3 regions of the Kribbella sp. NPDC051586 genome follow, and region 1 is predicted to be linked to each of the others. Evidence: riboswitches for the same ligand, from Rfam matches in the RefSeq annotation. Region 1 holds a riboswitch; each other region holds the start of a gene.
The links. Region 1 has a riboswitch for ZMP and ZTP ahead of ACIA58_RS39230 (5-aminoimidazole-4-carboxamide ribonucleotide transformylase). Riboswitches for the same ligand answer to the same signal wherever they lie in the genome.
Positions count from the first base shown of each region.

Region 1 (4,713 bases):
GCCGGCGCGGTCGAGCACGCGGACGGAGAGATCGTGCATCGGCGGCTCGTCGTACGCGTTCAGAGCCAGTCGCAGCCGTCGCTTGCCGTTGCTGTCGATCACGTCGAGCGCACCCTGCCAGTCATTGTCGGCGAGTGTGTTCCAGTTCCCGACGATGTCGCTCAGGCCGGTCCGGTCGAAGGTCACCGTGGCGTCGGCGGTTCCACCGGCCGGCACCGTCAGGGTGGCAGGGCTCACGACGACAGCGGAGTCCGGAGCTGCTTTGGCCCAGATGGTCGTCTCCCGGTCGGCGAACGTGAGCGTGACCGGCTCGGCGCTGGGGTTCGTCAGCGTGAGCGTGCGTTGCTGCGACGTGCCATCGTCGTGCCTGACGCGTCCGAAGTCGATCCATCCGACGTCGGGGACCAGACTGTCCGTCGAGGTCGCGATGTCCAGGTTGATCCGGCCGCTGCCGGACCACCCGGTGAAGACGCTGTTGCTGTCGACGGCGCTGCTGCTCAACCGTGCCTTCAGTTGCTGCCAGGTCAGGTCCGGGTGCTGCTGGAGCAGCAGCGCGGCCGATCCGGTCACCAGCGACGCGGACCGGGACGTACCGAAGCCCATCGCGTACAGGTTGCCGTCGCGGGCACCGGCACGAGCGGCGAGGATGCCCGTGCCGGGCGCGGACAGCTCCGGCTTCTGCAGGAACGAGTGCGTCGGCCCCATGCTGGTGAAGCGGGCCCGGTTGCCCGCATCGTCGAGCGCACCGACGGTCAGAGCCGAGGCGGCCGTTCCCGGCGTCTCGATGGAGAAGGGCGAGGCGTAGATGTCCCCGTCGTCGCCGGCCGCCGTCACGAACAGCGCTCCGCTGCTCTGCGTCAGCCGGTCGAGCTCGTCGGCGAGCAGGTCGTCGCCCTGGATCGGCGCCCGCGCCCCCAGACCGATGTTCACCAGGTCCGCATGCTGGTCGACGGCCCATTCCATCGCGGCGATCAGCTCGGACACCGTGCCCTGGCCGGCCGCGTTCAGAACCTTGCCGGAGATCAGTTCGGCACCGGGTGCGATCCCCTTGCGGGCGCCGTCGGACCCGGCGCCGTTGCCGGCCACCAGGGACGCCAGCTGGGTACCTCGTCCGAGGTCGTCCTGCGGACCGTCGCCGGTGAAGTCCGCGGTCGCCGTCACCTTGCCCTCGAGCGCCGGCTGGCCGGTGTCGATCCCGGAGTCGAGGATCGCGACCTTGACGCCGTGACCATCGAGACCGCGCCGCCACGCGGTCGGCGCCTGCACCTGCTGCAGGTACCCGTCCAGCGGTGCCGCCGCCGTCGTGGAACCGCTGGACGGCGTCGTGGTCGCCGGCACCGGGGCCACCTTGGTGACAGGGTCCGCGTGCAAGGCGGCGTCGAGCCAGATCTTGGCCGGACCGGCGGCGTGGTCAGCGGTCAGGGCGTCCCCGAAGACCGCGGCACGAGACTTCTGGATCCGGCCGGCTGTCGCGTCGATGCCGGCCAGGGTGCGGGTCGCGGTGAATCCGCTGCTCGCCATCGCGCGGGCGCCGGAGTTCCGGACGATCACGGGCAGGTCCGCACGGTGCGCGTCGTCGTACCCCATCTCGACCAGGCCGGTCACGTCGAACAGGGCCGGGTCGAGTACGCCGGGAACCAGGCTCGCGACGTCGTGAGGGATGACGCTGACGCGGCCGTGGTCGTTGTGCACGGCGTACCCGACCGCGGGTCCGCCGTCGCGGTCCCGGACATCGACCTGCGGCCTGCCGTCAGGACCAGGCCGCAGTGTCACCTGTTCGCCGGTCAGCAACGTCACCGTGGCCGGGCTCCGCAGTACCGGGGCCTGGTCCTTGGTGGGCCCCGCGACCGGCGCGGCGGTCGCCGGCGTCAGGGCCGCCACCGCTGCGGGAGAGGCGGCGGCGGTGGCCGGCGGGGTCAGCCCGGACAGCGCCAGGGCGCCGCCGGCCAGCAGCGCCGGTATCGGTAAAGATCGTCGAAACCCCACCGGGTACACCATCCTTGCTGTAGGCACCGATCAGGTGCGGACATCTTGCTGTCGGCACCGATCCGGTGCACCTCGATCTGTGGTATCCGATCCCACCCGGCGCGGCCACCGAACCGCTGTGACAGGAGGTCGACATGACCGGAATCAGCCACCCCTGACCGACGCCGACGCAGTACGTAGCGGGGTGAGGGCGTGGCAGGACCTAAGCTGAGGGCTCCGCGACTGGCGAGGGTGGGTTACCACCGGGGAGCGAAGAACAAGGCGTCGTCCGCCTGGGCGCCTCCGACCGACCTCGGAGGTCCTCGTGCGTTATGGAATGAATCCACACCAAGCGGCGGTGATGGCGCCGGTCGATCGTGCGCCGTTCGCGGTGGTTTCGGGTGCGCCGTCGTACATCAATGTGCTGGATGCGGTGACCGGGTGGCAGCTCGTGCGGGAGGCGGCGCGGGCGTTCGGCGTACCGGCGGCCGCCTCGTACAAGCATGTTTCGCCCGCGGGTGCCGCGCTTGGTGCGACCGTTGCCGAGGCTTACGTCCGGGCTCGCGAGGCTGATCCGAAGTCGTCGTACGGCGATTTCGTGGCGGTGTCGCATCCGGTCGACACGGAGCTCGCGGACCGGTTGAAGCGGGTCGTGTCGGACGGGATCATCGCGCCCGGGTACGACGAGGGCGTGGTCGAGATCCTGGCCGCGAAGAAGCGCGGGACGTACCTCGTGCTCGAAGCGGACGCCGATTTCGAGCCGCCGGCCGAGGAGACCCGGGAGGTCTACGGACTGCGGCTGACGCAGGAGCGTGATGCGCTGCCGCTGACGCGCGACCTGCTGGACGAGGAGGTGCCGGACGACGCGGCCCGGGACCTCCTGCTGGGGTTGATCGTCGCCCGCTACACCCAGTCGAACACCGTCGTCATGGTGAAGGACGCGACGGCGATCGGCATCGGCGCCGGGCAGCAGTCCCGGGTGGACTGCACGCGGCTGGCCGGCGAGAAGGCGCGGCTGTGGTGGTCACGCCGGTCGGACGAGCCGTTGACCGGCGTCTCGATGGTGTCCGACGGTGCGCTGCCGTTCACCGACAACATCGAGGAGGCCCATCGCCACGGCGTCACCCACATCGCCGAACCAGGCGGATCGATCCGCTCCCCCGAGGTCGCCGCCGCCTGCGCGGACCTCGGGATCAGCTGGTCCGCGACGGGTGTACGCCTGTTCCGGCACTGAGCAGATAGTCGCCCGAGGCAACGGCTTTGCGGACCGCGGCCGCCGTGTCCGCGGGATCGAGCGACGACGTGTCGATCGCGTGGGGCTCGAGCTCGCCGAGGTCCGCGAACGCGCCGTGCAGCCCGGTGATCGCCTCGACCTCCTTCAACTCGCCGGCGGCCCGGGCCCGCGCGCGTTCGAGCGTTGTCGCGAGGTCGGGGCGCAGGACGACGTACGACATCGACCAGTCGGCGGCGGCGGCGCGGAACGGCGGCAGGAACCAGGGGCCGATGATGCCGTCCACCACCACGTCGTACCCGCCGCGCGCGTAGACGCCGACCGTCGCGACGATCGCGTCGACGACCACCTCGTTCTGCTCTTGCGCGCCAGGCAGGTACGGCGCGATGAAGCCGGTGCGGATCGCGCGGTAGAACTCGTCGGTCGTGATGTGCACGGTCGGCCGCGGCGCGTCGGTCGCGACCAGGCGGGCAACGGTGGTCTTGCCGGAGCCCGGCGGGCCGGTCAGCAGGAGGACGTTGGTCATGACGCCCGACGCTAACCAAACCCGCCGGCAAACTGCAGTCTTTTCTTTTCCGCCCGCGTCAGCCGGGCACGTCGATCTTCTCCCGCTCCGGCTCCGGCGGTGCGGGCGGCGGACCGCCCTCGAGCTGGATGTCGGGGACGATCCGGTCGAGCCACCGCGGCAGCCACCACGCACGATCACCGAGCAGCGTCATCACCGACGGCACCAGGATCATCCGGACCACGCTGGCGTCGATCAGCACCGCGACCGCCATGCCGACCGCGAGCATCTTCACCGTCGGGTCGTCGTCCAGCACGAAGCTCAGGAAGACCACGATCATGATCGCCGCCGCGGTGGTGATGACCCGGGCGGTCGCCCCGATCCCGATCGCCACCGCGCGATGGCTGTCCCTGGTCGCGATCCACGCCTCGTGCACCCGGGACAGCAGGAAGACCTCGTAGTCCATCGACAGCCCGAACACGATCGCGAACATCAGCATCGGCACGAACGACGGGATCGGCACGTTCTCGTCGATCCCGACCAGCGACGACCCCCAGCCCCACTGGAAGACGGCGACGATCACGCCGTACGCCGCCCCGACCGACAGCAGGTTCAGCACAGCCGCCTTCACGCCGATCAGCAGCGAGCGGAACGCGACCGTGAGCAGCAGGAACGCGAGCAGCACGACGGCGCCGATCAGCCAAGGCATCCGGCTGCCGACCTTCTCGGTGAAGTCGACGTACCCGGCCGTGGTGCCGACGACGTACGTCGGCTCCTGCTGGCCCGACAGCACGTCGTCGCGGATCCGGTTGACCAGGTCCTCGGTCTCCGCCGCGGACGGCGACGTGGTCGGGATGACGTTGATGATGGCCGTCGTACCCGCGCTGTTGGTGTTCGGCGGCTGGACCGCGGCGACCCCAGGGGTCTTCTGCAGCGTGGAGCTGAGCCCGCTCAGCAAGGTCTGCTTGTCACCCGACGACGGCAGTTGTACGACGACCGTCAGCGGACCGTT
Region 1 covers NZ_JBITDF010000006.1:249,662-254,374, forward strand. The annotation lists gene ACIA58_RS39225 (S8 family serine peptidase) at 1-1,986, opposite strand, end outside; ZMP/ZTP riboswitch at 2,195-2,271, shown strand; gene ACIA58_RS39230 (5-aminoimidazole-4-carboxamide ribonucleotide transformylase) at 2,291-3,199, shown strand; gene ACIA58_RS39235 (AAA family ATPase) at 3,159-3,722, opposite strand; gene ACIA58_RS39240 (MMPL family transporter) at 3,781-4,713, opposite strand, start outside.

Region 2 (4,713 bases), on a different contig from region 1:
GGGTCCGAGGAGGCGCGCGCGCATGCCCTCCCGGCGAACCAGAACCCGCCGGTCCTGCGCACGCACGACCGCTACGGCAACCGGATCGACGAGGTCGAGTTCCACCCGTCGTGGCACTGGCTGATGCAGCAGGCGGTCGGTTTCGGGCTGCAGGCCGCGCCGTGGACGAGCGACCGACCGTCGCCGCATCTGACCAGGGCGGCGGGGTTCTACCTGTGGTCCCAGGTCGAGCCCGGGCACGGTTGCCCGATCTCGATGACGTACGCCGCGGTGCCGGCGCTGCGCGCGGACGAGCGGCTCGCGAAGGAGTGGGTGCCCGGGCTCGCGTCGACGGAGTACGACGTACGGCGGTTGCCCGTCGGCGCGAAGAGCGGCGTGCTCGCCGGGATGGGGATGACCGAGAAGCAGGGCGGCTCCGACGTACGGGCGAACCTGACCACCGCGACGCCGGTCGGCGACGGCGAATACCAGCTGAACGGGCACAAGTGGTTCTGCTCGGCGCCGCAGGTGGATGTGTTCCTGGTACTGGCGCAGGCGGCGGACGGGTTGAGCTGCTTCGTCGTACCGCGGGTGCTTGCCGACGGCAACCGGAACCCGTTCGCGCTGCAGCGGCTGAAGGACAAGCTCGGCAACCGGTCGAACGCGTCGTCGGAGGTCGAGTTCCACGGCACGATCGGGTACCGGCTGGGCGACGAGGGCGCCGGCGTCCGCACGATCATCGAGATGGTCGCCGCCACCCGGCTGGACTGCGTGCTCGGCTCGGCCGCCCTCCAACGCCGGGCGCTGGTCGAAGCCATCTGGCACACCCGGCACCGCTCAGCCTTCGGTGGGCAGCTGGCAGACAAACCGGCGATGCAGAATGTGCTGGCCGACCTGGCGATCGAGAGCGAAGCGGCCACAGCCCTCGCGATGCGCCTCGCGGCCGCGGTCGACTCCACCGACCCCAAGCAGGCGGCGTTCCGGCGGATTGCGCTGCCGTTGGCGAAGTTCTGGGTTTGTAAGCGGACGCCGTTCATGGTCGCGGAGGCGTTGGAGTGTCTTGGCGGGAACGGGTACGTCGAGGAGTCCGGGCTGCCGTTGCTCTACCGGGAGTCGCCGTTGAACTCGATCTGGGAAGGGTCGGGGAACGTCAACGCGCTCGACGTACTGCGGGCGCTGCGGCGGCCGGAGTCGCTCGACGCCTGGCTGACGGAGATGGCCGCTGTTCAAGGCGCGGACGGACGGCTCGACGCCGCCGTGAACGACGTACTGCAAGCGCTTGCTGACGCCGAGAACGCCGAAGCCGGCGCACGAAGGCTGGCCGCGCTGATGGCCCAATGCCTGCAGGCATCGTTGCTGATCCGGCAGTCGACGCCCGAGGTGGCGGACGCGTTCGTGGCCTCGCGGTTGGCGAAGGACTGGGGTGGCGTCTTCGGGACGCTGCCGCGGACGACACCGTTCGATCGGATCGTCGAACGCACGATAGGCTGACGCCGTCGCGACTGGCGCGCTGAGGTGGAGAACCACCGGGGAGCGAAAACCGTCGGCACCGTGCGCCTGGGTGCCCTCGACCCACTGCAACCGCAGGAGAGACAACGATGACTCAACCCTTCGACGCCGCCGCCGCGTCGGCCGCGTACAACAACGCGCTGCAGGTGATCGCCGCGGTCGAACCGACCATCGCCGGCGCGATCAGGTCCGAGCTGGCCGACCAGCGGTCCTCGCTCAAGCTGATCGCGAGCGAGAACTACGCCTCCCCCGCCACCTTGCTGACGATGGGCAACTGGCTCTCGGACAAGTACGCCGAGGGCACTATCGGGCACCGCTTCTACGCCGGCTGCCAGAACATCGACACCGTCGAGCAGACCGCGGCCGACCACGCCACGGCCCTGTTCGGCGCTCCGCACGCCTACGTCCAGCCGCACTCCGGCATCGACGCGAACCTGGTCGCCTTCTGGGCGATCCTGGCCCAGCGGATCGAGTCCCCGGCGCTGGCCGAGGCGGGCGCCAAGCACGTCAACGACCTGTCCGAGGACGACTGGACCAAGCTCCGCAAGGCGCTCGGCGACCAGAAGATGCTCGGCATGTCGCTGGACGCCGGCGGTCACCTGACGCACGGTTTCCGGCCGAACATCTCCGGCAAGATGTTCAACCAGCACTCGTACGGGACCGACCCGGAGACCGGGCTGCTCGACTACGACGAGGTCGCCCGCAAGGCCCGTGAGTTCAAGCCGCTGATCCTGATCGCCGGCTACTCGGCGTACCCGCGCAAGGTGAACTTCGCCACGATGCGCGAGATCGCCGACGAGGTCGGCGCGACGCTGATGGTCGACATGGCGCACTTCGCCGGCCTGGTCGCGGGCAAGGTCTTCACCGGCGACTTCGACCCGGTCCCGCACGCGCACGTCACCACCACCACGACGCACAAGTCGCTGCGTGGTCCACGTGGCGGCATGGTGCTCTGCCAGCCGGAGTACGCCGAGTCCGTCGACCGCGGCTGCCCGATGGTGCTGGGCGGTCCGCTCAGCCAGACGATGGCCGCCAAGGCGGTCGCGCTGGCCGAGGCGCGTCAGCCGTCGTTCCAGGAGTACGCGCAGGCGGTCGCGGACAACGCGGTCGTGCTGGCCGAGGGCCTGATGAAGCGCGGCGTGAAGCTCGTGACGGACGGCACCGAGAACCACCTCGTCCTGCTCGACGTGTCGTCGTACGGCATCACCGGCCGGCAGGCCGAGTCGGCGCTGCTCGACGCGGGCATCGTCACCAACCGGAACGCCGTACCCCGCGACCCGAACGGCGCCTGGTACACCTCCGGCGTCCGGATCGGTACGCCGGCGCTCACCACGCGCGGGTTCGGCGCCGACGAGTTCGACCGGGTCGCCGAGCTGATCGTGGACGTGCTGTCCGCGACCACCCCGACGACCACGTCCGCGGGCGCCCCGTCGAAGGCGAAGTACGTGCTGGCCGACGGTGTCGCGGACAAGACCCGCGCGGCCTCGGCCGAGATCCTCGACAAGCACCCGCTGTACCCGGGCCTCGAGCTCAGCTGATCACCGGCTGCCCGCTTCCAGCATCCTGGGAGCGGGCAGCCTTCTTTTAGGCATCAGGACGGCCGCGAGGATCGCCCCCGCCGCCGCGATGCCGGCCGAGACCCACATCGTGGTGTTCAGGCTCGTCATGAACGCGTCCCGGACGGTGTTCAACAGGTCCGGCGCGCCCGCCTTGCCCGCGACTGCCAGTCCACCGCCCAGGCTCTTCTCGACCGCGCCCGCAAGCTGCGTGGGCAGGCCGGTCGTGTCGACGTTGTGCCGGTAGACCGAGTTGAGCACGGTCCCGAGTACGGCGACACCCACCGTCCCGCCGACCTGACGGAACGCCTGCAGCAGACCGGATCCGGTCCCGGCCCGCTCCGGATCGAGTACGCCGAGCGCCGCGTTCATTGCCTGCGGCATCGAGCAGCCCAGCCCGAACCCGACCACCACGAACCAGGTCGCCGTGTACCCGTACCCGGTGCCGAGCTCGGTGAAGGCGCCGAGCGCGAACCCGACCGCCATCACCACGAACCCAGTCATCACCACCAGCCGGGTCCCGATCCGGGCCTCCACCGGCTCGGCCAGCTTCGCGCCGAGCGTCATCCCGCCGATGAACGGCAGCAACTTGAGCCCGGTGTGCAACGCATCCGATCCGTTGATGCCTTGGAAGTACTGCGGCATCGTGAACAGCAGCCCGAAGATGGCGAACACCGACACCGTCAGCAGTACGGCGCCGCCGGTGAAGACCCGCTCGCTGAACAGCCGCAGCTCGATCAACGGCTCGGAGTTGCGCCGCTGCCAGACCAGGAACCCGGCGATCAGTACGACGGCCAGCCCGAGGAACACGATCGTGACACCGTCGGTCCAGGACGCCTCCCCCGCCTTCGTCACGCCGTATACGAGGGCGGAGAGACCCGCGCTGGACAGCACGATGCCGAGCCAGTCGATCGCCGGCCGGTTCGAACTGCGCGTCTCCGGGACGAGCAAGGTGACCGCGAGCGCGGCGACGAACGCGATCGGGACGTTCATCAGGAAGATCCACTGCCAGCCGGCGTGGTCGAGGAGCAGGCCGCCGACGATCGGGCCGAGCGGCATGCCGATGCTGTTGGCAACGACGAAGAACCCGATCGCCTTCTTCCGCTCCTCGTCGGTGCGGAACAGCACGGTGATCAGCGACAGCGCGACCGGCACGATCATCGCCGCACCGATCCCGAGGAACGCGCGGGCGGTGATCAGCGCGCCGGCCGAGTCCGACAGCGCACACGCCAGCGACGCGAGGCCGAACAGCGTGAGCGCGATCGCGATGATCCTGCGCCGCCCGTACCGGTCGCCGAGGAGGCCCGCCGGGAGCAGCAGGGCGGCGAGGACGAGGTTGTAGCTGTTCGCCATCCACTGCAACTGGCTGGTCGAGGCGTCCAGGTCCTTCGCGAGCGTCGGCAGCGCGACGTTGAGCACGGTCGTGTCCAGGCCGAGCACGAGGACGGCGAGACAAAGTGCGATGAGTACACCGAAGCGGCGGGCGCCGGTGAGCGTCGGCCCTGCGATGCCGGTGGTAGTGGTCATGGATTCAAATTATCAGAACTTTGTGATACTTGCGATAGATCAAATTACTGTAAGCTTCAACTGTGGCGGAGGAACCGAGTCGGGAAGCGGTGAGCCAGTTCGTCGAGCGGTTCGCCGGCGTGCTGGCGAACAGCGGCGTACC
Region 2 covers NZ_JBITDF010000002.1:4,685-9,397, forward strand. The annotation lists gene ACIA58_RS10430 (acyl-CoA dehydrogenase family protein) at 1-1,470, shown strand, start outside; ZMP/ZTP riboswitch at 1,468-1,549, shown strand; gene ACIA58_RS10435 (glycine hydroxymethyltransferase) at 1,578-3,026, shown strand; gene ACIA58_RS10440 (DHA2 family efflux MFS transporter permease subunit) at 3,027-4,571, opposite strand; gene ACIA58_RS10445 (GbsR/MarR family transcriptional regulator) at 4,634-4,713, shown strand, end outside.
Region 2: another riboswitch for ZMP and ZTP. It lies ahead of ACIA58_RS10435 (glycine hydroxymethyltransferase); the one in region 1 lies ahead of ACIA58_RS39230 (5-aminoimidazole-4-carboxamide ribonucleotide transformylase).

Region 3 (4,713 bases), on a different contig from region 1:
CGGCGGCCGGTGACGGCGTCGTCGAGGTCGGCACCGAGACGTACAAGGTGGCCGTCGACGAGCTGACCGGCGACGAGCGCAACCGGATCTACGCCGAGCAGGCGCGGCGCTACCCGGGCTTCGCGGAGTACGAGGTCCGCACCGCCGGCATCCGCACGATCCCGGTCCTCAGGCTGACCCGGGCGTCTTGACGAGCGGGGCGGCGCGCTGAGTGGATAGGGCTGTGACCCCTGAAGCTCAGCAGACCAGCAGCCGCCCCGACGGATTCGACCTTGGTGACACGGTCGGCCTGGTGCACGGCCCGACCACCGATCCCGACGCCGAACGGGTCGTCCGCGACACGTTGGCCCGGGCCGGTGTCGGCACGATCGTCGACGGCGAGGCCGCTGTCACGGTCCACCTCGGCGGCACCGGCCTCGACGTCGAGCCGGCCGCCGGTCTGCCGGCCGAGGGGTACGTCGTTGCCGTCGGCGACCATCAGCTCGTGCTGGACGGCGTCGACGCTCGCGGCACGTACTACGCCGCGCTGACCCTGGATCAGCTTGTCCAGGGCAACCATGTCGACGGTGTCGAGATCCGCGACTGGCCGACACTGCCGTACCGAGGCTCGATCGAGGGCTTCTACGGGACCCCGTGGTCGCACGCGGACCGCCTGGACCATCTGGACTATCTCGGCGCGCACCGGATGAACACGTACCAGTACGCGCCCAAGGACGACGTCTACCACCGCGAGCAGTGGCGCGACCCGTACCCGGCCGACAAGCTGGCCGAGCTCGGCGAGCTGATCGAGCGGGCTCAGCGCAACAAGGTCGACTTCACGTTCGCGCTCTCGCCCGGGCTGTCGATCCGGTACACCTCGGACGACGACTACCAGGCCCTGATCGCGAAGTTCGAGGCGCTGTACGCGCTCGGCGTACGGGTCTTCAACGTGCCGCTCGACGACATCGAGTACGAGACCTGGCACTCCGACGAGGACGCCGCGAAGTACGGCACCGGTGGTGGCGCCGCGGGCGCGGCCCAGGCCGACCTGTGCAACCGGATCCAGCGGGAGTGGATCGCGAGCAAGGCTGACCTCGCGCCGCTGCAGATGGTCCCGACCGAGTACTACGACGTGCACGAGACGCCGTACAAGCAGGCGCTGCGGGAGCAGCTCGATCCGGCGGTGATCGTGCACTGGACCGGTACGGCGGTCGTCCCGGAGAAGATCACGAGCGCACAAGCTGCCGAGGCGAAGGCGGTGTTCGGGCACGACATCCTGATCTGGGACAACTACCCGGTGAACGACTACGCGCACGGGCGGATCCTGCTCGCGGCGTACACGGGTCGTGAGCCCGGGCTGGCCGAGCACGTCGTCGGCGTCATCTCGAACCCGATGAACCAGGCCGCGGCCAGCAAGCTCGCCCTGTACTCGTTCGCGGAGTTCGGCTGGAAGCCGGCGACCTACGACGCGGACGCGTCCTGGCATCGTGCGATCGCCGAGCGGGCCGGGGGAGATGCGGACACGATCGCGGCGCTGGAGGTGTTCGCGGACCTCACGACGTACGACGGGAAGCTGCACCTGACCAACGCGCCGGTGCTGGCCGCGAAGCTCGCGGCGTTCGGCGCGACGTGGGACGGTGGCGACCTGGCCGGAGCCATCGCCGAGCTCGAGCCGTACCTCGAGGCGATCGAGAACGCGTCGGCCCAGATCCGCAGCGGCGTCGTCGATCCGGCGTTCGAAGGCGAGGCCGACGCCTGGCTGGACGCGTCGTTCTACTGGGGTGGGGCGCTGCGTCAGGCGCTGCGCGTGCTCGAGGCGCAGGCGGAGGGCAACGCCTCGGCCGGCGCAACCGCCCGCGACGGGATCGAGCACCTGATCACGCAGGCCGAGGAGATCCGCGACGTCCGGCTCCCGCACAGCCAGGTCCCGATCCGGATCGGCGACGGTGTGGCCGACACGTTCGTCGCCGATGTGACCGGGTCGGTATCCTGAGGGCGGACCGCGACTGGCGCTGAGGTGGACCACCACCGGGGAACGGTCTGCCATCCGGCTACGCCGCGCGCCTGGGCACCTTCGACCATGAGGAGTGCGCAGATGAGCGCTGATTTGATGATCGGGACCGAGCTGGCCGCCGAGATGGTGGCCAAGGCGGCGGAGCGGGCCAAGGCCCTGCAGGAGCGGTACGGCGTCCAGCCGTGTCTGGCGACCGTGCTGGTCGGCGACGACCCGGCGTCGGCGACGTACGTGCGGATGAAGCAGAACCGGTCGAAGAAGGCCGGGATCGCGTCGCGGAGCGTCGTACTGCCGGCCGAGACGACCACCGACGAGCTGGTCGCGGAGATCCGGAAGCTGTCCGAGGACCCGGAGGTGCACGGGATCCTGCTGCAGCACCCGGTGCCGGCGCAGATCGACGAGCGGGCCGCGTTCGAGGCGATCGACCCGGGCAAGGACGTCGACGGCGTGACGATGCTGTCGTTCGCGGCGATGGCCTTCGGGGATCGCGGGTTCCGCTCGGCCACGCCCGGCGGGATCATGCGGCTGCTGGCGGCGTACGACGTACCGCTGGAGGGCGCGCACGCGGTGGTGATCGGCCGCAGCCCGATCCTCGGCAAGCCGGCCGGGATGTTGCTGCTGGCATCGAACGCGACGGTGACGTACGCGCACTCCCGGACCCGGGACCTGCCCGAGCTGGTGCGGACCGCGGACGTGGTGATCGCGGCGGTCGGCAAGGCGAACTTCGTCCGCGGCGACTGGCTGAAGCCGGGCGCGGTCGTGGTCGACGCCGGCTTCAACGAGGGCAACGTCGGCGACGTGCACTTCGAGGAGGCGGCTGAGGTCGCGCGCCTGATCACGCCGGTGCCGGGCGGGGTCGGGCCGATGACGATCGCGCTTCTGCTCGAGCAGACGGTCGACGCCGCCGAGGCCCGGCTGGGCTGACGGACGCCGCCGCCGGCTAACGGTCGCAGCCGCCGTCCTTGTCCGGGCGGGAGTGCGGCCGGGCGAGGTCGTCGATGCCCTTGTAGGCGTACGGATCGGTCCCGGCGACCATCACGATGTCGCGGTAGTCGTGCTTGCCGACGTGAACGCCGGCCGGCACGGTCTGCCACGGGAGCAGCGACTCCGCGCTCATGTAGTGGTTGGCGAGCGCCCGGCGGAGTCCGTGCCGGCCGGTGTTCGGCAGTGATCGGTGCAGCAGGTACCCGTTGAAGATCACCGCCGAGCCCGCCGGTACTTCGACCGGGACGGCGTCGTCGTCGCTGTACGGGAAGTCGAACGCCTCGCTGGTGCAGTCGAAGCGGAGGTCGTCCTGCTCCCGATCGGGATAGATGACGCCGCGACGGTGCGAGCCGGGCAACACCCACAGGCAGCCGTTCTCCACGGTGGCGTCGTCGAGCGCGATCCAGGCGGCGGTCAGGGAGCGATCCCTCGTCGGGATGAAGAACTCGTCCTGGTGCCACGCCTGTCCGGGTTTGCCCTCGGGCTTGATGAACAGCATCGACTGCATGGCCTTCACGTTCGGCCCGATGACGGCGGTCAGCGTCGCGACCACGCGGGGCGCGTGCAGCGCGGCGAGGGCTGCGTCGGAGGCCTTGTGCGGATGGTGGATGCACAGGTACTTGCGGAGTACGTCCTCGGTCGGCTCCGTGGCGGGAGCACCTTCGACGGCGCCGAGGTCACCACGACACAGCTGCTCGGCTGCGTCGTGGAGCTCGGTCACCTGGTCGGCCGAGATGGCCTGTTCGAGGACGACGAAGCCGTCCCGCCGGAAGGACTCGACCAATTCGTCGGTGACGTCGGTGAAGTGCATCCAGTAACCGTCGCAGAGCGCGCGGTGCCCGCCAATGTCGCTGGCAAGCGCTTTACTATCTGTTTGTGACATCGCGACCGCCGGTGATCAGCGTGAATTCCCTGGTGCAGCTCGCGGATTATGCGCCCGGGGCGACGTACGGACCGCGTTGGTTGCAGAACTTCGAACTGCTCTGGATCCTGCACGGTTCGGCGCTCTGGCGGACCGAGGTGTACGACGACGCCGGCGTGCGGCAGGCGACGGTCGAGCACGAGTTGCGCCCGGGGACAGTGGCGCTTGCCCGGCGCGGCAACCGGGACGCCTATATCTGGGACTGTGATCACCCGTCGCGGCACGCCTACGTGCACTTCCAGATCGAGGACTTCGGCGGGCTCGGCGATCCGCCGAGTTGGCCTTCGGTGCGTTCGATGTCCGATCCGGGTCTGCTGGGAGAGCTGTGCAGCTACGCGCTGGATCTGGCCGGCGTACCGTCGCCGGTCCGCGGACTCAGTGATCGCCTGGTGACGACGATGCTGGAGGTCTTCGTCCGCGCGCCTGGCGGCCCGTCTCGTGCGGAGATGCCGGACGCCGTCCGCCGGCTGGTCGATCATGTGGCGACGGTGTGGGCCCGCAGCGGACCGCGGATCGTCTCCGTCCCGGAGTTGGCCGCCGCGGCGAACCTGTCGGCGGGGCATCTGCATCGGCTCTTCCGGGAGCAGTACGCGTGCGGACCGGCGTACGCGCTGGATCTGATTCGGCTCGCGCGGGCTGCGACGGCCCTGCTGCGTACCAACGCCACCATCGGGGAGATCGCCGCGGACTGCGGCTACAGCAACCCATACCACTTCTCGCGACGCTTCGCCCTGGCGTACGGCGACCCGCCGGGAACGTTCCGTCGTCGCCGGCAGCTGTCCGATCCGCTCGCACCGGTCCGGGCGGCCGGGCT
Region 3 covers NZ_JBITDF010000003.1:1,080,984-1,085,696, forward strand. The annotation lists gene ACIA58_RS23835 (nitroreductase family deazaflavin-dependent oxidoreductase) at 1-191, shown strand, start outside; gene ACIA58_RS23840 (beta-N-acetylglucosaminidase domain-containing protein) at 224-1,972, shown strand; ZMP/ZTP riboswitch at 1,972-2,056, shown strand; gene ACIA58_RS23845 (bifunctional 5,10-methylenetetrahydrofolate dehydrogenase/5,10-methenyltetrahydrofolate cyclohydrolase) at 2,075-2,917, shown strand; gene ACIA58_RS23850 (phytanoyl-CoA dioxygenase family protein) at 2,934-3,788, opposite strand; gene ACIA58_RS23855 (helix-turn-helix domain-containing protein) at 3,854-4,713, shown strand, end outside.
Region 3: another riboswitch for ZMP and ZTP. It lies ahead of ACIA58_RS23845 (bifunctional 5,10-methylenetetrahydrofolate dehydrogenase/5,10-methenyltetrahydrofolate cyclohydrolase); the one in region 1 lies ahead of ACIA58_RS39230 (5-aminoimidazole-4-carboxamide ribonucleotide transformylase).